2 regions of the Shewanella sp. SM21 genome follow, and region 1 is predicted to be linked to the other one. Evidence: predicted binding sites of a transcription regulator. Region 1 holds the regulator's gene; the other holds the start of a gene.
What was found. Region 1 encodes ArgR, which controls arginine synthesis, uptake and breakdown. Its sites were predicted from a motif close to ANTGAATANNTATTCANT; they were not measured.
Positions count from the first base shown of each region.

Region 2: L5L94_RS02100 (OadG family protein) is a predicted target of ArgR. The motif match lies at 989-1,006, and genes of this name have one in related genera.

Region 1 is NZ_JAKKRL010000009.1:7,088-18,863, forward strand. It holds gene L5L94_RS13245 (FAD-dependent monooxygenase) at 1-306, opposite strand, end outside; gene ubiH (2-octaprenyl-6-methoxyphenyl hydroxylase) at 349-1,590, opposite strand; gene L5L94_RS13255 (UPF0149 family protein) at 1,770-2,345, opposite strand; gene L5L94_RS13260 (cell division protein ZapA) at 2,581-2,883, shown strand; RNA gene ssrS (6S RNA) at 3,001-3,181, shown strand; gene L5L94_RS13270 (5-formyltetrahydrofolate cyclo-ligase) at 3,191-3,889, shown strand; gene folM (dihydromonapterin reductase) at 4,119-4,865, opposite strand; gene L5L94_RS13280 (thiol-disulfide oxidoreductase DCC family protein) at 5,132-5,530, shown strand; gene mdh (malate dehydrogenase) at 5,634-6,569, opposite strand; gene argR (transcriptional regulator ArgR) at 6,864-7,334, shown strand; gene L5L94_RS13295 (NAD(P)-dependent oxidoreductase) at 7,482-8,114, opposite strand; gene L5L94_RS13300 (LysR family transcriptional regulator) at 8,221-9,123, shown strand; gene L5L94_RS13305 (Dyp-type peroxidase) at 9,197-10,132, opposite strand; gene ggt (gamma-glutamyltransferase) at 10,381-11,776, opposite strand, start outside.
Region 2 is NZ_JAKKRL010000001.1:505,335-517,110, reverse strand. It holds rRNA gene rrf (5S ribosomal RNA) at 85-200, shown strand; gene L5L94_RS02100 (OadG family protein) at 1,160-1,426, shown strand; gene oadA (sodium-extruding oxaloacetate decarboxylase subunit alpha) at 1,438-3,264, shown strand; gene L5L94_RS02090 (sodium ion-translocating decarboxylase subunit beta) at 3,273-4,403, shown strand; gene L5L94_RS02085 (hypothetical protein) at 4,570-4,737, opposite strand; gene L5L94_RS02080 (dicarboxylate/amino acid:cation symporter) at 4,970-6,223, opposite strand; gene L5L94_RS02075 (YqaA family protein) at 6,515-6,940, shown strand; gene L5L94_RS02070 (M16 family metallopeptidase) at 7,119-9,971, shown strand; gene gshA (glutamate--cysteine ligase) at 10,157-11,776, shown strand, end outside.

The sequences.
Region 1 (11,776 bases):
TTCGCTGATGCTGTTGGCATCAAAGGCAATTTTACCGAAACCGTCTTTATCCCACACCGCCATTTTTTGATAAGGCGTAGCGCGGGAAGTATCTAAATAACTCCATGCCCCTAAGTTTTCTAACAAGCGCTGGCTCGCCTTATTGATGGCGCTCACCCGTAAACGCGGCTCGCCGCTCACGGCCTCAGTGTGGCCCGCATCGATAACGACGACATTCAGATCGGCCTGCGCCAATCCAATCGCGGTGGCGAGTCCCACCATGCCGCCACCCACAATGGCGATGTCATAGGCTTGTGAACTTAACATGGGTACATCCTTTTCGCGTTGCGATACCAGTAAATTGCGGAGTTATTTCCAGCCCATTGCCTTTTGAGCGACGGGGGTTTTCAGTGGCGGAAACCAAGACAAGAGCCGTAATCCTAAGTTACGCCCCAGCGCCATCGGCCAATATTGGTTTGAAAAGCCACGAACTAAAAATTCGATATTTCGGATAGTGCTGTTTCTGTCGTGCTCGCGGGCATTAAGGTACGCATGGGTCACAGCGGCGGAGCCAATATCTTCGCCCTGAGCTAGCGCAGTTTGGATCACCTCGAGCAAACTCACCACATCACGCAGTCCTAAGTTAAACCCTTGCCCCGCAATCGGATGCAGTGTCTGCGCCGCATTGCCGACAAACACACATCTGTGATGAATTGGCCTTAGCATATAGGACAAATTAAGCGGATACGCATGGCGCGCGCTGACATCGATAAACGTGCCCGCACGATAACCAAAGGCCTGTTGAAGCGCCGCTAAAAACTCGGCCTTAGGCGCGTCTTGCATCTGTTTAGCCCGCACATCATCGAGCGCCCACACGAGAGATAAGCGAGGTTGACCTTGGATATCGGCCATAGGCAACAACGCTAAGGGACCTGTTTGGGTAAAGCGCTCATAGGCCCAATGTTTGTGAGGCCTATTAGTTGGCAAATCGGCGGTTTGAATATTGGCAATAATGGCCGTTTGCTCAAAGGCCACTTGGGTCACGGGCAAATTAAAACTGCTGCGCACTTTGGATTGCAAACCATCAGCGGCAACCACAAGTTTGGCTTGAATTCGCTCGCCCGTATCGAGCACTAAGGTGTGACCTTCAACGGCGGGTTCTACTTGGGCAAGCTTGGCGGGGCAATAGAGTTTGACACTACTCTTATTCAACTCGTTAAACAGCACTTGGCCAACCCGTTCAAGCTCAACCACTTGGCCTAGGGCATCTAAATGAAACTGCGCCGCATTGAGTTCTGTCATGCCAAAGTGGCCGCGATCCGACACATGGATATTTTCAATCGCAGTGCCCAAATGGGCGAGCTTTTGCCATAAACCTAAACGGGATAATTCGAAAATAGAACCGTGGGCGATAGCAATAGAGCGGGCATCGAATCCGGGATGTTGCTTATCGGGAAGGTGCGCTTCGATTAAGGCAATAGAAAGTGGCCGAGCTGCGGATAAAGAAAGACGCGCGAGAGCTAACGCTAGGGTCGCCCCCGCCATCGCACCGCCTACAATTGCGATGTCGACGTGTTGAACTGAAGTATCCATGTGATTTGTGGCCGTCATGGGGATCTCATTCAAGCTTTGGCATAACACTAAGGCATGTAAACATAAAAGATGTAAACATCAATGCTATGCACTCAAAAACACCAGTGCTATGGACTCAAAGGCAGGTTTGCCCACCTTTGACATCTAATGAAGCCACTACTGTGTTAACTTATTGAACATTAAACAACTGCGGTAAATTAATGCACAACCGCAGTATCGTCAGCCTCGCCATGGGGAAGCTCAGGACCAAACTCCGAGTAACACATGATGGCTGCAATACGTACAAACTCGAGTAATTCAGTGTAAGCGGCTTCGGATTCTTCATCGTCGGCAACATCAAATTCCACTTGGGCAATTTCCGCCAAGTCTTTGATCACTTCACGTACTTCTGCCGAGGCTTGATTCAGTTTCGGCTGAATAATCGCCATGCCAGTCAAAAAACTCTGGGTCCACAGGGACAAGGCTTCAACACGTTGGCTGAGCGGCTCTTCTTCTTCGGGCAACAGCGGCATGAAACCAAATTCAAAATCCACTAAACGCGTCACTGAATCGTTAAACAAATCACACACTAATTGGTGCAACTGCGCTGGCAAAGGTTGACCATCGTTCATCAGGTCGAATAAAGGCTTGATCCAAGTGTCGCCAGTTTGCTCTACACCACCGCAGATTAAACCGACTAAAGCACCGTGAACTTCTACCGGATGCTGGCCGATTTCAGCCGCATCTAAGGCGAGTTTTAAGCTGTCGATACGTAACGAAGGAGGGGTTGCCATATCAGATCCCAATAAGATTTTTCCAGCAGCAATGCTAGCAGAGATAAAGACTTGAACCAATACTGAATCCCAATAATGGCGAAATCGGCCACGCCCTGATAAAAAACTATCCAACTGCTCACACAAACAGCAAACAAAACCGTCAAAGACCAATCCATTTGCGGCTTACCTTGCACTTTTAAGATCAGCCCTATATAGTCCGCCCTAAGAGGCTAACGAAAGGATCACCCGCGACATGAGTAACAGTGCTGTTGAAATTACCCTACTTGGGCGCACCTACTCTATCGCTTGCCCGAAAGGTCAAGAGGATGCCTTACGTACGGTAGCGTTAGGAGTTGAACAACAACTCAGTGCGTTAAAAACCCGAACCAATAGCCTAAGCCGTGAAGAAATTGCGATCATGGCGGCGCTGAATATTGGACACGAATTGTTCCAAGAAAAGCAAAAAAATAAGCACTACATGCAACAGATGGACGACAGGATCAGCTTGCTGCAGTCGACCCTCGAAAGTGCCTTAGTTGAGCGTTCAACTAAATAGATTTAAACTGTGCACCTTAGTGATTTAACACCAATTGAGTTAAACCAACTGACGCACAGTGAATGGCTAAACTGGCTTATTTAAATAAACCAATGCTTTAGCGATTCAATACCGTTTTGCTCCCTGGGATGCATGCCAACTGGTAATGTCCCTGTGCCGATAATTTTTATCTCAGGGTGAATGCTTTACTGACATTGTGCATGCTCGGCTTGTACCGAGAAGCCTTAGGAGGTAATCATTTACCCGCCTTGAACCTACGGTTCAAGGGCTACACCGGTAGCGGCATTCTGGGGAGCATCTTAATTCTATGTCTACATCTTCCAAACTTTCTCATTTGAATCCCCAAAGCGACACGGCGCAACTTGCCGTAGAAGTCGCTGATGCCGTAGATGTCACAAACTATGCGGCAAATATCGCACTCCATACAAAAGAAAGCCGCAATCTGTTACGCAAAGCCATTCGCACCGCCCGTAAATCCCTCTCCGAAATAGAACAAACCCAAGCAAGTTTAAACGCCTGCCAGCGAATGCTCGATGCATTGCAGGCCAACAAAGCGCAACATGTGGCATTATATCTCACCCACGATGGCGAACTCGCCACGCCGCCGCTGATCGCTGCGCTGTGGCAATTGGGCATTCACACCTATCTGCCAAGGTTGCATCCCTTCAATGCTGGGCAACTGTTATTCCTGCATTACACCGCAGACACGCCGATGCAGGCGAATCAATTCGGCATCTTAGAACCTAAGTTAGATGTGCGCGCCATTATCCCAGTAACTGAGCTAGATGTGGTTATCACGCCCTTAGTGGCTTTTGATTTAATGGGGAATCGCATGGGCATGGGCGGCGGCTATTACGATAGGACACTGGCGAACTGGCAGCTCAAAGGTAAACCTTTGCCTATGGGTTACGCCCACGACTGTCAGCAAGTGACGAGTTTACCTTGCGAACTTTGGGATGTGCCTTTACCGTTCATCATCACCCCAAGTCGGGTACTGACGTTTTAAAAGAAGGATCGAGAAACTAGAAACTAGAAGCTAGGGCGCTTCGCTGCTAGAAAAAGCAGAGCGTCGCTCCATAACTGCTCCTGCACTCTTTCTATTAAAGAATTCTACCTCCTACATCTGACCACTTTGGAGGGTGAAAATGTCATATTTGGTATGAAACAAAATAGATCATGCAGTCGTTCACTCCTTCTAGAATCTAGAGCCATGCAGTGGCGTTCTAGAGCCTTCTCTACCTTAAATGCCGGCCACCATCGACATTATGGCAACGACCAGTGACGTAGCGGCTATTCAGCAGATATTCCACTAAGTCGATAATTTCCTCATTCCCCGCCTCTTTCGGCAACAGCGCTTTGGCTAATGTTTTTTGCTGATAGGCAACATCATCTCCTGCATTAAATAGGATCATCGCAGGCGCAATCGAATTCACTTTGACCTCGGGCGCAAACTTGGCGGCAAAGGATAGCGTCATATTGTGCAGCGCAGCTTTACTGGCGGCATAGGCGATATGCTTCTGACTGCCCTTCTCTGCCACATAGTCAGTAATATGAATCACATCACTGCCGCCGATTTCATCGCCAGCACCCGCACGTAGCAGCGCCTCTAAGGCCAAGTTCAACTGATAGGGCACACTCACATGCACTTGCATCATCCGCTGCAGCACTTCGCTCGGCGCAAAAGTGGTACTCTTTAAAGACTCATTCTTTGTAAGCACAGGATCAGGCAGCCAGTCAGAGGCATTGTGAATAATGGCGCGAATTTGCGGCAATTTAGCTAACTCAGCAATTAAGGATCGCACTTGGGCATCGTCATAAAAATCGCAGGGATACAGAGTCGCACCTAAGGTGGTAAGCTCATCAATACTAGCGTAATGGCTGCGATAAGTACCAATCACGCGCTGACCTTGGGCGAGAAAATGTTTGGCTAAGGCGTAACCTATGCGTTTACCCACGCCTGTGATTATGATGGGAGATGTCATACCTATCCTTTTGAGTCGTTATTGGTCAGGTTTTACCTTGTTCGCTTAAAAATCAGCAATCAAGTTAAACTGATGAATAACCAAGATGTTACTGCACTCATTTGAATTTAACCTAACAAAAAGCCAAATGAGATGCTGATCCGTTCTACAATCGCTTCGATCTAAAACCCTTTCTTCTGCGTATAGGGTAGAAGAAAACCAAGCTTAAGTACTCAAGCCAAGAGCTTAGACCAAGTATTGTGATCAAGTCATCAGAGGTAATACCGATGGAACTGCGGATTTTTTACGATGGAAATTGTCCATTATGTAGCGCCGAGATGCGCCAACTGAAAGCGCGCGATCCGAAGAACTTGATTGCGCTTGAGGATTTAAATGCGCCAGACTTTAGTGAGCGTTTCAGCCATATCGATAGGGACTATGCCAATACCATTCTCCATGGCGAAACCGCAACGGGCGAAGTGTTACTCGGGTTAGATGTCACTTGTAAAGCGTGGGCACTGACAGGCACACGCGCTTGGATCCAACTGTTACGCCTGCCCGTGATTAAAACTGTGGCCGATTGGTGCTATCTCAGATTTGCAAAACACAGATATCGCATCTCCTATTTACTGACGGGCAAAGCCCGCTGCGACGATAATTGCCAACTGCCCACTAAGCGCCGCTGATCGACTGAATTAGCTTAGTAAAGTGTAAAACCTAGGCATAAAAAAACGGAGCTCAATGGCTCCGTTTTTAATTCGTCATAATCTAAAAAGATTATCCGAAAGATTATTTAACGAAATCAACGCCTAGTTTGATATCGCCTTTCAGCGTATCTAACATAGAATCACGAGCGTTAGCTTCGAATGCACTCACTTCACCGTAAGGCAGTACTTTTTCAATACCGTTTTTGCCTAACAGCACAGGTTGTGCGAAGAATTCAGCATGCTCGCTGCCGCCGTCAACATAGGCGCATTCAACGATGTTAGCTTCGCCTTGCAGACCACGAACCAGAGACAGACCGAAACGGCAAGCCGCTTGACCCATAGACAGAGTCGCGCTTCCGCCACCGGCTTTAGCTTCAACCACTTCGGTACCCGCGTTTTGGATGCGAGTCGTCAGACTTGCCACTTCTTCGTCAGTGAAAGTCGCGCCTTCAACTTGAGACAGTAATGGCAGAATGGTCACGCCGCTGTGGCCGCCGATCACATTCACTTTAACGTCAGCAACGTTCAGGCCTTTTAATTCGGCGATGAAAGTTTCAGAACGGATCACGTCTAGAGTCGTGATACCGAACAGACGGTTCTTATCATAAACACCCGCTTTTTTCATCACTTCTGCAGCGATAGCCACAGTCGTGTTGACTGGGTTAGTGATAATGCCAACCAAAGCCGTAGGGCAAGTTGCCGCTACTTTTTCGATCAGGTTGCGAACGATACCCGCATTGATATTGAACAGATCTGAACGATCCATACCAGGCTTACGTGCAACACCAGCAGAAATTAGAACAACGTCAGCACCCACGAGGGCAGGCGTTGGATCTTCACCAGCAAAACCTTTGATTTCAACAGCAGTTGGAATGTGGCTCAAGTCAACCGCAACACCCGGAGTTACCGGTGCGATATCATATAGAGACAATTGTGAACCCGCAGGCAATTGAGTTTTTAACAGTAGGGCAAGAGCCTGGCCGATACCACCAGCAGCACCAAGTACAGCAACTTTCATAGTTATCTCCGTTATTTCTCGGATATGTGTGACATGGATCTAATTTGCGTTGGCGTCACATTACTGGAATGTCACAACAATTTCAATTATCCCTTAGTCGTGGGACAAAAGAATTCCGGAATAACGTAAAAGCAATGTAGAACAATTACTCAAATTGGGATTTTTACGCCCCCTACAAACGCTTAACCACTGGGACTTAGTGAATTTTTATTCAACCAATCTGGTTATTTGTTGACAATTTTTCTAAAAATATTCAAAATGGGCCTGTTTTTTTGAATAACGAATAATAATATTATGCAAACGACCAAGAATCAGGATGACCTTGTTAGAATTTTTAAGTCGATTTTAAAAGAAGAGCGCTTTGGCTCTCAGAGTGAAATCGTCACCGCCTTGCAAGCTGAAGGCTTTGGTAATATTAACCAATCAAAAGTGTCACGCATGCTCAGCAAGTTCGGCGCAGTGCGGACTCGCAACGCTAAGCAAGAGATGGTGTATTGCTTACCAGCCGAATTAGGCGTACCCACCGCGGGTAGCCCACTGAAGAATTTGGTACTCGACGTCGATCACAACCAAGCTATGATCGTCGTGCGAACTAGCCCAGGTGCCGCGCAGCTGATTGCCCGTTTATTGGATTCTATCGGTAAACCAGAAGGCATTTTGGGTACGATTGCCGGTGACGACACTATCTTTATTTGCCCATCGAGCATCCAAGATATCGCCGATACCTTAGAAACCATCAAATCTTTATTCAATTACGCAGAATAAAAAAACAGGTCAGTGAGCTGACCTGTTCTATTTTATCTGTACATTTTGAAGTGCAATACCGCGCTGGTTATTTGGCCATTGTCCCGATTACGTTACACATTCCAGCACAATATCTAACTCACAATATCTAACTCAACTATAACGATATCAGTAAGCCACACTGATGCGCTGGTTTGGGTGAGCGCCCTTTTCGGCTTCATCTACCATGGCTTTTGCGTAATCAGTTACAGAGATACGGCTTTGACCATTAGCATCGGTAAAGAAGCTGTCGCCACCAAGACGGTACGGGCCTTCACTCTCACCGGGATAAATCTCAACGGCTGGGCTCACAAAGGTCCAATTGATTGCCGTTTGCGCCGCACGGAATACCTGCAAAGCTTCACCCTGAGCTAACGCCTCATCTTTATATGCTGCTGGGAAATCTGGACTAGAGACCAGCGTCACACCCGGCGCCACTTCTAAACTCCCAGCACCAACGACCCACAATAAACGTGGCACCTTAGCGTTAGGCAGCACATCCAGTAAATGCTGAACCGTACTCGCCACTAGACCATGATTTTGTTGGGCGCGGCCACCAACAGCGGCAATCACGACATCTACGCCAGCAAAGGTATCGGCGACCAATGGCTGCTCTAAATCCACGGCACGTACTACTACGTCAGCCACGGATAACTTGCTTGGGTCACGCACTAACGCTATCACTTTATGTCCACGACTCTGTGCTTCTTTTAAAATTGCACCACCAATCCAACCCGTTGCACCTAAAATTGCGATTTTCATTTCATTGTCCCACCCAGATGATTTACATTGGATCCAGTTTACTTGCAGTTTTTCACCTAATAAACATCAATAATTGAGCATGATTGTTTCAATATAGGATACTAATGTGGATAAAATTGCCGCAATACGCAGTTTCGTCGAAGTCGCAAACTGTGGCAGCTTTACCAAAGCTGCCGAACATTTAGACCTCAGCCGCCTGCAGGTTTCCCGTCATATTCAAGAAGTGGAGCAGTGGTTGAGTTTACGCTTATTACACCGCACCACGCGCAGCGCCAGCTTGACTTTGCAGGGTGAGGAAGCGCTACAATTTTGCCAGCGGATCTTAAGTGAAGTTGCTGCCATGGAGAGCCGTGCCCACAGCCATAACAGTGAACTGGTAGGCAGTATTCGTATCGCTACGCCTATTGGCTTAGGGCAGCACAGTCTGTTTGATGTCGTCGATCGCTTTATTAAAATTCATCCTAAGGTCAACATTCAACTGGTGATGTCGGACAGTTTTGCGCAATTGGTAGATGAGAGAGTCGACGTGGCGCTACGTTATACCGAGCAGCCCGATGAGAATCTCATAGCTCGGCGTTTGATGACCATAGATGCGGTACTTTGCGCGGCACCGAGCTATCTTGATAGCGCAACGCCACTCCTCGAACCCATTGATCTGCTGGCCCACAACTGCCTCATACACTCAGCGCAACAAAACTGGCCTTTTCTAAAAGAACTGCAAGCCGAGCACGTCAAAGTTACAGGGAATCTTAGGGCTAACGATATGGGAGTGTTGGTCAGTGCGGCGCTACGTGGACATGGCATAGTGCGGTTACCCTGTGACTTGGCTAACCAATACCTTGCCAGTGGTCAGCTCAAAGAAGTCTTACCCGAATTTACGACACCAGGCCAAACCCTGTGGGCGGTATATTTGTCCCGCAGTTATCAGCAAAATCTAGTGCGCGCCTTTATCGATTTCACCGCCCTGCAATGGCAGCTCGATATCAAAAAATGGGTTCCCGCGCATTAGCATAAAAAAACGCACTTAGGCGTTAGCTTAAGTGCGTCTCGATTGATACTAATTCGGCTTGATTATAGAAAGCTTATTCGTCGAACTGCAGCATAAAATCCAGTGCAGGGGCAAAGAAAGATGAACCTGTCATCGCCTTAGTAAAATGCATCAAGTGATCATGATTGCCTTCGCCATCACCAAACATCATGCTATGCAGCATCTTTTCAAAATGTTCTGGCGTGCGGCAGTTAGAGATAAACATTAATCCCTGCTCCTTCAGCGAACCATAGGGCATACTCTGACGCAGGATCTCCATTGACTTACCATCGGCATCTTTAAGATTAACGCGCTTGATATGGCTGGTCAGTGGCTTATCTTCAGATTCATACTCGATATTATCTTGCTTAGTACGGCCGATAATATCTTCTTGTTTTTTAACTGGTAACCTATGCCACTTACTTAAGTTATGGGCATATTTTTGCACATGAATATAGCTGCCACCCTTAAACTCAGGATCCTCATCACCCACAAGTGCCACTTCCTGGCGGTGGCGCCCCTTAGGGTTTTCGGTACCATCGACAAAGCCGGTTAAATCACGGCTATCCATAAATCTAAAGCCACGCTCTTCTTCAACTAACTCCACTAAGTCTTCAAACATTTGGCTGATTTCATTAGCCACTAAATGCAGAATGTCGTAACGATCACTGCGAATATGCACGAATAAATCATATTCAATTGCAGGCGCTTCACGACTGCCCACTTGCATCGCAGGGAAAGGTTTGAGCAGTTCTGGGCGAGCAGTAGGATAGAGGCTATCCCAATAATTAGCACCAATACCAACAAAACCATTGAATGCACTGTCGGAATATTGATCTGTCAGCTCATAAATATACTGCGCAACGTTGGCAAGACAGGGACGTAATTGCGACTCGACATTGTCATTGGCATTAAACATCAAATAGACACTGTGTAAGTTCCCCTCAGCACACACACCCAACTGTTCACGCGGCATATTTTGAATATCCATTTGGTTATCACCCTTTTTCTAAATTCATTTTCGGCAATATTATCCGCAACTTTACCTAAAAATGACATTAACTAACGCACAGTTTGCTCTGATCTGTTTATGATAATGCCAATAGCGGAGCATTATCCTACCCCAGACCCTTAAACATAAAAATTGACGAGACCATTAAAGTCTCGCCAATCTGTTAAATCGAATCAATGACGTCAGGTTCACTCAGTGTTGAGCTTACCTTAGCATTTATCTTAGTGTTAATAGCCTGCGGCGTGACCATCCTTGCGACTCTCAGAGGCCGCACGATATACGCCAGTTTCGGCATTAAATCCAATGGCTTGATAGCCACCAAACTCCCCAAGTCCATCACGCAGCACATGGCCTTTCTTAATCAACTCACGACGGGTTTCTACCGGAAAACCTGATTCCAGACTGACGTAGCCACCATCATTCATCACTTCGCCTGTGGGCTCGGTTGACCCCATATGCAAAATTCTGGGGGCATCGCCCGCTTCTTGCAAGTTCATTTTAAAATCAATCAGATTCATTACAATCTGCGCGTGCATTTGTGGTTGAGTCGCGCCGCCCATCACCCCAAAGCTCAGCCAAGGTTTACCGTCTTTGGTCACAAAAGCCGGAATGATGGTATGGAATGGACGCTTGCCCGGTGCGTAGGTATTAAAACGCCCTTCCGTTAAATCAAACATTTGCCCGCGGTCTTGCAGCACAAAGCCGAGATCCGGCGGTGTCATCCCTGACCCCATACCACGGTAATTACTCTGAATGAGTGACACCATGTTGCCATCTTTGTCAGCGGTAGTCAGGTACACAGTATCGCCATGTTGCAACGCTGGATTACCCGCATCGACACTCTTGGCGGCTTTTGTAGGGTCAATCAACTTAGCGCGATCATAGTTATATTTCTGTGAGATAAGCTCGGTAACGGGCACTTTATTAAAGGCCATGTCGGCATAAAACTTAGCTCTGTCGGCAAAGGCGAGTTTCTTTGCTTCGACAAATAAATGAACATATTCAGGACTATTAAAGCCCATGGCAGCCACATTAAAGGGCTCCATGGTTTTTAAGATTTGTAGCGCCGCAATGCCTTGACCATTAGGTGGCAGTTCCCACACATCGTAACCACGGTAGTTCACCGAAACGGGATCTATCCAGTCGCTAGTATGGCTCGCTAAGTCATCATAACTTAAATAACCACCTTGGGATTTCATGTACTTATCGATACTTTTGGCGATATCACCTTTATAGAAAGCATCGCGGCCGCCCTTGGCAATTTTCTCATAGGTGTTAGCAAGCGCGGGATTTTTAAAGATTTCCCCTACGGTAGGCATCTTACCATTAGGCATATAGGTTTCTTTAAAACCGGGGAATTTAGCCAGTTTTTTACCACTGCCATCAAGGTAATAGGCAATCAACTCTGACACAGGGAAACCATCACGGGCATAATGAATTGCAGGCGCGAGGTTATCAGCCATAGCTAATTTACCAAACTTATTATGCAGCTCGTACCAACCGTCAACAGTACCCGGTACAGAAACTGGCAAAGGTCCAAGCGGCGGTAAATAGTCTAATCCGAGGGATTTAAGCTTTTCTAAACTTAAGGATTTGGGACTGCGCCCCGATGCATTAAGACCA
Region 2 (11,776 bases), on a different contig from region 1:
TTGTTGAACTCAAACAAAGCAAATCAGCTTTCCGAATTATTATTAGCGTGAGCCAGCGATGGACACGGTAATAAACAGAATTTGCTTGGTGACAATAGCCTTGTGGAACCACCTGATCCCATCCCGAACTCAGAAGTGAAACGCAAACGCGCCGATGGTAGTGTGGGGTCTCCCCATGTGAGAGTAGGTCATCGCCAAGCGCCTAATTATCTCATTGAGATGCAACGAAGCCAGCTGATAAGCTGGCTTTTTTGCGTCTGCAATTTGTAGAAATTAGTCAGTTTTTCTTTCAGCTTGCATGTTTCTCCGCTATTTTTACTCACCAACTCACCAACTCACCAACTCACCAACTCACCAACTCACCAACTCACCAACTCACCAACTCACTAGCCATTTCAATTACTGAGTTCTTTGTCGGTCCTAGGATTTCCTATTTCGTTCTCGTCCTATTGCTTAATTCTGCGCATAACTAAACGCCTGAGCTCTAGCTCAGGTAGCACTGTTGCTTATCTTTTAAGATAGCCGTTCCACACACCAACCGTATTGCTAGGCACTGCTCTGTGTTGGTATCTAGGGGGCATTTAAGTTGATTTAATTTGCTGAATTGAACCCATTCCTCTTCTTCAAACAATGTCTTCAGAACAATATTCATTTTTATTTTGCCACTTAGTCAGATGGCAGTAGCTTGGATTGTTAAATTTGCATATTTTTTCACTTGGTTTATTCCTATGCTCGTTGTTTTCAATTTAGGAATCATTTTTTAGCCTAAGACATCACTTCAGCTTAAATCCAACATTATGCTTTTTTCATTATGGAATATTGAATTAATCGCTCGATTTATGAGGATTAATAACTTGCCGCCTGTGGATTTACTTAATGTTGGTAAGACCAATTTACACTGATATGGTTTTTTTGTTATCAATTGGTTATGTTCGTAGCAGGTTGAGTTCAGCTGGTTTTCTTGTTGTGTGATTAGTTAGCTTTGAAATGTGATTTTTTATTCAATTTTTCTGATTGGTGGTCGCTATGTGTCTGTTTACGGAAGAACCATAGTTTGGAGCTGTTCATTTGATGAATTTTGAACTTGTAATGCGATAGCGATGATTTTCGGGCAATCGCGCTGTTGATAGGGATCTAGAGAGTAAGGGGTAGGGGAGATATGGAGGATGTAACGCAATCTTTATTGGATGCCGTTGGCATTATGTTTTTGGGGATGGGCTTAGTTTATTTATTTTTAAGTGTACTAATCCTTGGGATTCATTTGGTTGCGCGTTGGTGTGCAGTCGATACTGCATCTGCACGTTTTGCTAAAAATCATGCTAAAAGTCAGCAGAGGGTAGCGCAATCTGATGCTAAACCTTTAGATCCAAGCTTGGTCGCTGCGATTTCACTAGCGGTAAAGCAGTATCGTTCACAGATTAAGTAATGGGGAGCAGTATGACTTTTGTATCTAATTCTACGACAGCAGTGGCTAAGCCATTATTTTTAACTGATGTCGTATTGCGGGACGCGCATCAATCCATTTTAGCGACGCGCTTACGCATTGATGACATGTTACCTATAGCGCCGTTACTCGATAAGATCGGTTTCTGGTCATTGGAATCTTGGGGCGGGGCGACTTTTGATGCCTGTATTCGTTATCTTGGTGAAGATCCCTGGGACAGAATTCGTGAGTTGAAAAAGGCAATGCCGAATACGCCGCAGCAAATGTTGCTGCGTGGCCAAAACTTATTAGGTTATCGCCATTATGCCGATGATTTAGTCACGCGTTTTGTTGAGCGTGCTCATACTAATGGCGTCGATGTATTTCGTATTTTCGATGCAATGAATGATGTTCGTAATCTCGAAACTGCGGTGAAAGCGGTGCGCCAAGTTGGCGGCCATGCGCAGGGGACGATCTCATACACCACAAGTCCAGTGCATACCATAGAGACTTGGGTTGATATGGCAAAACGTCTCGAAGATATGGGATGTGATTCTTTGTGTATCAAAGATATGGCGGGGTTGCTTAAGCCGATGGAAGCGTTTGAGCTTATCAGTCGACTAAAATCCCAAACGCAACTAGTGTTATCTATGCATTGCCATGCGACGACAGGATTAAGTACCGCCACTTACCAGAAAGCCATTGAAGCGGGTATCGATGTGCTCGATACGGCAATTTCGTCGATGAGCCAAACCTATGGACATACTGCTACTGAAACAGTTATCGCTATGGTGGAAGATACTGAGCGTGCGACTGGTTACGATATGGTATTGCTTGAGGAGATTGCCGCTTATTTCCGTGAAGTACGCAAGAAGTACGCTAAGTTTGAAGGCGCGCTGAAAGGCATTGATTCGCGGATCTTACGTGCACAAGTGCCTGGTGGCATGCTGACCAATATGGAGAGCCAACTTAAGGAACAGGGCGCGGCCGATAAGATGGACTTGGTCTTGGAAGAAATTCCCTGCGTGCGTGCTGACTTAGGTTTTTTGCCCTTAGTGACACCTACATCGCAGATTGTCGGCTCGCAGGCGGTCATTAATGTGTTGATGGGGGAGCGTTATAAGTCACTGACTAAAGAGACTGAAGGCGTGCTTAAGGGCGAATATGGCGCGACGCCTGCGCCAGTCAATGCCGCATTGCAAGCGAGAGTCTTACAAGGAGCCGAAGCCATTACATGTCGCCCTGCTGATTTATTAACGCCAGAGCTGGCTAAATTACGGCTTGAGTTAGCTGATAAAGCACAGGAACAAGGCATTCGCCTATCTTCAGAGCATGACGATGATGTGCTGACCTATGCACTCTTCCCACAAATAGGATTGCAGTTCTTAAAGAATCGTGACGATCCGAACGCCTTTGAGCCTAAGCCTGAGCTGACTTCGGTACTTGCTGCTTCTAATATTACGGATCGTGGCCCTGAAACCTACACGGTAACTGTCGAAGGGCAAGAGTACGTAGTTGAAGTCGCCGCAGGCGGTGAGATCTCGCAAATCCAGCCACAGGGACAAAGTGTTCATGCTGTGCAATCTGTGACTGAGAGTACAACGCCATCAACAAGCCATGGTGAAATCAGGCTTGAAATGAGCGCGCCTTTGTCGGGCAACATCTTCAAAGTGCATGTTTCTCCAGGCGATAGAGTGTGTGAAGGCGATGTCGTGATCATCCTTGAGGCGATGAAGATGGAAACTGAAATTCGTGCACAGGGCGATGGCATTATCGCTAAGATCTGGGTGAAAGAAGGTGACTCAGTGTCTGTGGGTTCTCAATTATTGGCCTTGGCGTAGGAGTCATTATGGAAGGTTTAATGGCTTTTTGGGCCGAGACGGGAATCGCTCACTTTACTGGCGGGCAAGTGTTGATGATGGCAGTGGGCGCTTTGCTCTTGTATCTCGCCATCGTACGTGGTTTTGAGCCTTTGCTATTGTTGCCCATTGGTTTTGGTGCAGTGCTGGCGAACATTCCCCATGCGGGATTTACCGAAGAAGGTGGCATGCTGTATTACGCCTATCATGTGGGGATTGAGACTGGGGTGTTTCCGCTATTGATCTTTATGGGTGTTGGTGCGCTGACCGACTTTAGTGCCTTGATCGCGAATCCTAAAACTCTGTTATTAGGGGCTGCTGCGCAGTTTGGGATTTTTGCGACACTGATTGGCGCAATAGCGCTGAACTTAGTGCCGGGATTTGAGTTCACTATGAAGGACGCGGCGGCCATTGCGATTATTGGCGGTGCCGATGGACCGACGGCGATTTTCTTAGCCTCCAAACTGGCGCCTGAGTTATTGGGGGCGATTGCGGTCGCGGCTTATTCCTATATGGCGCTAGTCCCGATTATTCAACCGCCGATCATGCGCTTACTAACAACCCAAGCCGAGCGCGAAATTAAAATGGAGCAGCTGCGCGATGTCAGTAAGAAGGAAAAGATCATTTTCCCTTTGATGGTGCTGGGATTAACGATCCTCTTTTTACCTGCGGCTACGCCGTTAGTGGGTATGTTTTGTCTTGGTAACTTGATGCGCGAATCTGGCGTAGTGGATAGATTATCGAAAACGGCGCAGAACGAGCTTATCAATATCGTTACGATTTTCTTAGGTCTAGCTGTCGGTTCTAAGTTATCTGCCGACCAATTCCTGCGACTGGAAACCTTAGGAATTTTGGTATTGGGAGCTTTAGCATTTGGCATTGGTACTGCTGCAGGTGTATTGATGGCAAAACTGATGTGTAAGTTGTCGGGTGGTAAGATTAATCCGTTGATTGGTGCCGCAGGGGTGTCGGCTGTACCTATGGCAGCACGAGTCGTGAACAAAGTTGGATTAGAGGCCAACCAACACAACTTCTTGTTAATGCACGCCATGGGTCCCAATGTGGCGGGAGTGCTAGGTTCTGCTGTGGCTGCGGGGATTTTACTTGCCGTGCTGGGTTGATGACAGAGTGGGTTAACTGATTGGGCTTGACTGAGTGGGTAAATTTAGCGGGTTTATCTTCGAATTTATTCTAGTCGTTAACGCTGTTTTATCACTAAGGCCAACTCAGTATTGAGTTGGCTTTTTGTTAAGTCACTAATTTAGGAAATGAATCCTTGGTATTAACCTAAGCCGTTAACCAGAGTAATGCCATAAGGATTAAAATCAGCCCGCCACCTATACCGATAATGTAGATAAAACCTCGCCGGCCTTGTTTTAGCGTGAGTTTGTTGGCTTTTAAAAATAACGCCCAAAACAAACATAGGATCAGCGGGATAAGGAAGAGTCTCGTCATTGTCTGTTCTGCTAAAGTGTGAGTTAGAGTAGTTTTAGAGTCTAACAGCTTGATCTTAGTTGAGTAACCTATTTTGCAGTTAATAGAGACTGTCGAAGTCGATTGTGGTCTCTAAAGCCAATAGATCAAAGACTGTTTGCAGGATAATAAAAGAGACCGCCGAAGCGGTCTCTTACTGTGGTCAATGGTACTGATTATTTAGCTTAATACTTTTTATACAATATTGTTATTGCTACGAACTCACAGGTGTAACGTCTTGATTGTCGTTCGAATAGAACTGTGCTTCATCGAGTTCATTTTCGGATTTACCAATCACAACAGCAGTCATCATATCGCCCGTTACGTTAGTTGCTGTGCGGATCATATCGATAATACGGTCAATCGCGGCGATAAAGGCAATGCCTTCAAGTGGCAGACCAATTACACCTAAGGTGACAGTTAACATCACCATCGCACTTCCTGGTACGCCAGCGGTACCAACAGAAGCCACTGTCGCAGTCACGGCGATCATCACATAGTCCAGTGTGTCGAGCGGAATATTGTAAATCTGGGCGATGAAGATAGCGGCTATCGCAGGGTAAATACCCCCACAGCCGTCCATGTTCATGGTCGCACCTAATGGCATCACAAAGGCACTATAACGTTTTGATACACCCATGGTTTCGACTGCGCGGGTGCTCGCAGGTAAAGTACCGAAACTTGAGGAAGTACTAAAGGCGACTAACTGCGCTGGCATAGCTTTGCGGAAAAATTGCAGTGGGCTTAAACCACCGACAAATTTCACTAAGCCACCGTAAACAAAGATGATGTGGATAAAAGCGGCAATGTAGATAGCCCCGATAAACTTACCTAAAGGCAGTAGAGTCGATAAACCATATTCACCCACAACCCATGCCATTAAACCAAACACACCGATAGGAGTGAGTTTTAAGACCATGCGAGTCAGTTGGAACATGACTTCAGCACCTGATTCAATGGTGCGTTTTAATGGCTCTGCTTTCTCGCCGACTTTATTGATAGCGATACCTACCAAAGCTGCAAACACGATAATTTGCAGTACCTTGCCTTCAGCGAGTGAAGCAAAAGGATTTACAGGGATCATGTCGAGCAACACTTGTGCGAAACCGGGAATATTACGCTCGCGCACTTCAGTCGTTGTGAGTTGCATGGTGCCACCCATGTCGATCATTGAGCCCACAGCTAAGCCGATCAGAGAGGCGATTGTGCCTGTCAGCATGAACATACCCAAAGTTTTCAAGCTCAGGCGTTTCAGACTGGTTTGCGAGTTGAGCGATGTGATACTCACGACAATGGCACAAAATACCAAAGGCGCGACCAACATCTTAATGGCCCCAATGAACAGATCACCTAATGGTTTTAGCACTGTGGCGCTTTCACCTAAAATAACGCCAACGAGCGCACCTAAGATAAAGCTTGCTAAGACTTTTTGCCAAAACGGAATGCGGCTAATGGTTTGAAGGATCATGCATATTCCAGAAAAATAAATTAAGAGTGAGCCAATAGGCCTGCGATGATAGGATTCGTATTTAACGAGTTGAGCGTGATGTTAACGCGCTCTCAGTCATGCGCATGGTTATTGCCTGCCATAGTTAACCATTGTATCGACAGAGCTAGGGTTATAACAAACCGTTTTTCTTATAACTTATTGTGATAAGTGAGTTTGTTGTAAAAAGATTAAGTGAAACATTCAATTAACCCATGGCAAACCTCATCGCATTGAATACAAAAAGAGAGATTTATCATTGAGTAAGCCATTATGACTGAGTTAGGTATTATGTTCTCCGGCGCTTTTTTAGCGGCCACTTTGTTACCGGGGGGATCTGAAGTCTTACTCATGGCGCTATTAAACAATACCCCAGAGGCTTGGGTTGCGCTAGTCGTGGTGGCCAGTATTGGTAACACCTTGGGCGCGATGACCAGTTTCTACTTAGGCCGCTTAGGTCGCCTCGCAAAATCACCAGAAGCGTTAGCGACAGGTAAACACGCAAAGGGGCTCGCCTTGATTGAACGCTACGGCGTGTGGGCGTTGTTACTCTCATGGGCACCAGTTGTCGGCGATATTCTCTGTTTATTGGCGGGTTGGTTGAGGCTACCACTAATTCCCTCTTTGGTGATTATTTTAATTGGTAAAACAATTCGTTACTTAATTGTTGCCGCTGCCGTGCTGCAATGGATGGCATGATGGCGCTAGGATGCATTTAATGGTCAAGGGTGTGGAGTGTTTTTCCGTTTAGACTGAATTTACTGTATAGATAGGAACTTAGTGTTAATTTTGCGAGTCATAAATCCCAATGCTTAATCATTTAAGCGCACTATGACGCTACGCAGCACTATGATGAAGCTGTATTTTTGGCCCATTGATGTATGAGGGGAATGTTTTGAAGAAATGGATATTAGCGGTCGCAATTTCTGCCGCACTTGCGGGTTGTGCATCTGAAACGACTACGGTGAACTTGCCCACAGGCGTTAAACTTATCGAAAATGTGCAATTGGCCGATTCGCAAGTAGGGATCCCCTACAAAAAGTACCAATTAGCCAATGGGTTAACGGTTATTTTACATCAAGATGATTCCGATCCCTTAGTGCATGTCGACGTCACTTATCATGTGGGCTCTGCCCGTGAATTAGCTGGGCGTTCGGGATTTGCGCATTTATTTGAACACATGATGTTCCAAGGCTCGCAGCATGTTGCCGATGAACAGCATTTTGAAGTGGTTACCGAAGCCGGTGGTACCCTAAATGGCACGACCAATACCGACAGAACCAATTACTTTGAGACAGTACCCAACAATCAATTAGAAAAAATGTTGTGGCTCGAGTCGGACCGTATGGGCTTTTTGTTGCCGGCACTCACTAGTGAAAAATTCGAAGTGCAGCGCGAAACCGTCAAAAACGAGCGCGCACAACGTATCGATAATCAGCCCTATGGCCGCATGAGTGAGCGTTTTAGCCAAGCTATGTATCCTGTCGGTCATCCTTATTCTTGGCCTGTAATTGGTTGGCCGGACGATCTTAATCGCGCCACGGTTGATGATGTTAAACACTTTTTCCAACGTTGGTATGGCCCTAACAATGCGACCTTGACCATAGGTGGCGATTTCGATGAAATGCAAACCTTAGCCTGGGTCAATAAATATTTTGGTGAAATCCCCCGCGGTCCTGAAGTCTCGTTAGAGCAAAAGGCGCTGGTTAACTTAGACAAGACGCGTTACCTCTCCATGGAAGATCAAGTGCACTTACCTTTGATCCGTATTGGTTTTCCAACCGTATACGCTAGACATTCAGATGAGGCCGCGCTCGATCTGTTAGCCAATATTTTAGGTGGTGGTAAAACATCCTTATTATATAAAAACTTGGTTAAGGACGGTTATGCCATGCAGGCTAATGTGAGTCATCCTTGTCAAGAGCTTGCGTGTCAGATGTCGATTTATGCTTTAGCCAATCCTGAAAAGGGCGGCAAATTGGCGGATCTGGAGCAACGTATCCTCGACTCGATTAAGGAGTTTGAGCAACGTGGCGTTACCGATGACGATCTGCAAAAAGTCAAAGTGCAGTTTGAGGCTGATACCATTTATAGCCTGCAGAGTGTTTCTGGCAAAGTGTCGACCTTAGCGATGAACCAAACGCTGTCGGGCAATCCGAACATGATTGCCTCAGATCTGAATCGTTATGCCAATGTGACCAAAGACGATGTGATGCGCGTGTTTAAGCAATACATTAAAGATAAACCTATGGTGGTTATGAGTGTGGTGCCGCAGGGAATGACGTCACTTATTGCTCATGCGGATAACTTCACGCCTGCAACGTTGCCGATTGCACACACTGCGGTAGAGGGGGATTTGCCCAAGCCTGAACTTGTTTCAAGTTTTGATCGGACTAAGATGCCTGCATCTGGCGTTGCACCTATGCTCAAAGTACCTAAAATTTGGACAAAAACCTTAGCCAATGGCATCGAAGTCATGGGCACTCAAAGTACTGAAACACCAACAGTTGAGTTAATTGTTTATCTCAATGGTGGCCACAGACTCATACCCGTCGAAAAAGCAGGCTTAGCAACGCTGACTGCGGAAATGCTTAATGAATCGAGCCAGAAGCGCAGCAGTGAAGCACTATCACAAGCCTTAGAAATGCTAGGTAGTAGTGTCGATTTTAGTGCGTCTGAATATCAAAGTTCGATCAAAGTATCGGCTCTGACAGCACATTTAGATGAGACGCTGGCGATTATGGAAGAAAAGCTGTTTCAACCAGCGTTCAGCGAAGCTGACTTTGCGCGAGTGAAACAGCAGCAATTACAACAGATCCAGCATATGCAGTCCGATCCTAGCTATCTGGCTGATACGGCGTTGTCGTCTTTGTTATACGGTAAAGACAATGCGTTAGGTGTGAATGATCTTGGTACGCTCGATTCAGTCGCGGCGCTTAAGTTAGCCGATGTAAAAGCGTTTTATGCCCAGCAGTATCAAGGCGGCAACGCTAAAATTGTCACTGTTGCTAATTTATCTGAATCTGCATTGCTGCCTAAACTAGCGGGATTAAACCAGTGGAAAGGAGAAGCAGCTGTGGTACCGCCACTTAAGCCACTCCCTGCATTAAAAGGCGGCACAATTTATGTGATTGATAAACCTGGTGCGGCGCAATCGGTAATCAATATTGCCAAGCGCGCATTACCCTACGATGCCACAGGCGATTATTTTAAATCCTATCTGATGAATTATCCGTTAGGCGGCGCATTCAATAGCCGTATCAACCTGAATTTACGTGAGGATAAAGGTTATACCTATGGTGCTCGCACTCGTTTTACTGGCGGTGCTGAAGTGGGCGATTTTGTCGCATCAAGTAACGTTCGCAGTGACGTGACGGCGAAAGCACTCATTGAGTTTGTAAAAGAAATCAGTGCTTATCAGCAGCAGGGCATGACAGATGCTGAACTTGCCTTTATGCGTAATTCAGTCTCTCAAGGGCAAGCTCTTGATTATGAAACACCGTATCAAAAAGCGGGCTTTATGCGGATGATCCAACGTTACCAATTGAGTCAAGATTTTACGACTCAACAGGACAAGATCATTAATACTGTAACAAAAGATGAACTCAATGCCCTCGCGGCTTCCGAGCTAGATATCAATAAAATGGTGATTCTGGTGGTGGGAGATAAAGCGACAATTGAAGCGGATTTAGCGGTATTGGGCTATCCAATTGAAACTTTAGTATTGTAAATTAGTATTTCGCCCTTATATAGGTAGATAGACGGGTGCATTAGTTAACGACTATTTGCTCTATATTTACCGGATTTACATCGAAAGACGGTGACAGCATTAGCTGTCACCGTCTGCTTTTAATCATACAAGGTGTGAATTTGGCTTGCCCCACAGACAGGTTTAGATTTATTTTGAGGCATATTTTGCAAGATAAGCCTCAAAATAAAGGTCTGACTGTTAACCTTGTCGCGATAGCGAATCACCAATTAGAGAAGCGCAAATTGAAGTCATTCAATGAATTAGTACAACATCTCTCGGACGCCAATGGGCGCACCGCACTCTTGGGTATGTTACGTGGCATAGAACGTGAGGCGTTGCGGATTGATGAGTTTGGTTATCTCGCTACAGACTCGCATCCCGAAGCCTTAGGCTCGGCGTTAATGCATTCACGTATTACGACGGATTACAGTGAAGCCTTGCTCGAGTTTATTACGCCAGTAAATCACAATGTTGAGCAACTTCTCACTGGGTTAACTGAGACTCATGCCTTCAGCGTGCGCCACTTAAATGGTCAGCGTTTGTGGCCCGTGAGCATGCCTTGCTATGTGAAAGATGAGCAACAGATCCCCGTTGCCCGCTATGGCTCATCGAATACTGGCATGATGAAAACCTTGTATCGTAAGGGGTTAACCTATCGTTATGGTGCCCTGATGCAGATCATCTCTGGGGTGCACTTTAACTTTTCGGTATCGCAAGAATTATGGCGAAGCCTGTATGAGTTAAGTGATAAAGAGTTAACTTACGATGATTTTATTTCAGAATCCTATTTCGGCTTGATCCGTAACTATCGCCGTTTAGTGTGGGTACTACCTTATTTATTTGGTGCCTCGCCAGCGTTATGTAGCTCCTTTATTAAAGATCAAAAAACCGACCTCAAGTTTGAAAAAACGGGCCACGGAACTCTGTATCTGCCCTATGCCACTTCGTTGCGTATGAGTGATTTAGGCTACACCAACAAAGAGCAAGAAGATCTAAATATCAGCTATAACTCTTTGCCTGAGTATCTGGCTGGCGTGAATGCTGCCACTAAAATGCCTTCAGCAAACTTTGCTAATATCGGCGTTAAAGTCGATGGTGAGTATCGTCAACTTAATGCCAATGTATTGCAGATTGAAAACGAGTTCTACTCGCCAATCCGTGCGAAACGGGTCACACGTAGTGGCGAGAAACCGTCTGAAGCTTTGGCCCGTGCGGGGGTGGAATACATTGAAGTGAGAGCGTTGGATGTTAATCCATTTAGCCCAGTTGGCATTGAGTCGACACAAGTACGTTTCCTCGATTTATTCCTACTCTATTGTTTATTAACGCAGTCGCCTAAGTCTGAGGCGAGCGAAGAGGCGAGATTAAGCGCGAATCTTAAAGCTGTGGTGCTTGAAGGCCGTAAACCTGGGCTTGAGTTATTAACTGCAGACGGTTCACGTTCGCTTAAATCTTGGTTAGAAGAGTTGTTTGATGCCTTGCAACCTTTGGCAGTATTGCTCGATGGTGAGGGGACGGATTATCAAGTGGCTTTGGCCCATTGGCGTAAAGCGGTTGAAGATCCGAATTTAACCCTGTCGGGACAAGTACTTCAAAACGTGATCAACAAGGGCCAAGATCATGGTCAGTGGGTAATGACGTTAGCGCAGCAATACTACCAATACTTTATCGATTATCCCTTGTCGAGCGAGACCATAGCGCAGTATCAAGCTGAAGCATCCAGTTCGCTTAACAAGCAAGCTGAACTAGAGGCGGCGCAGAGTGCAGTTTCATTCGATGATTAT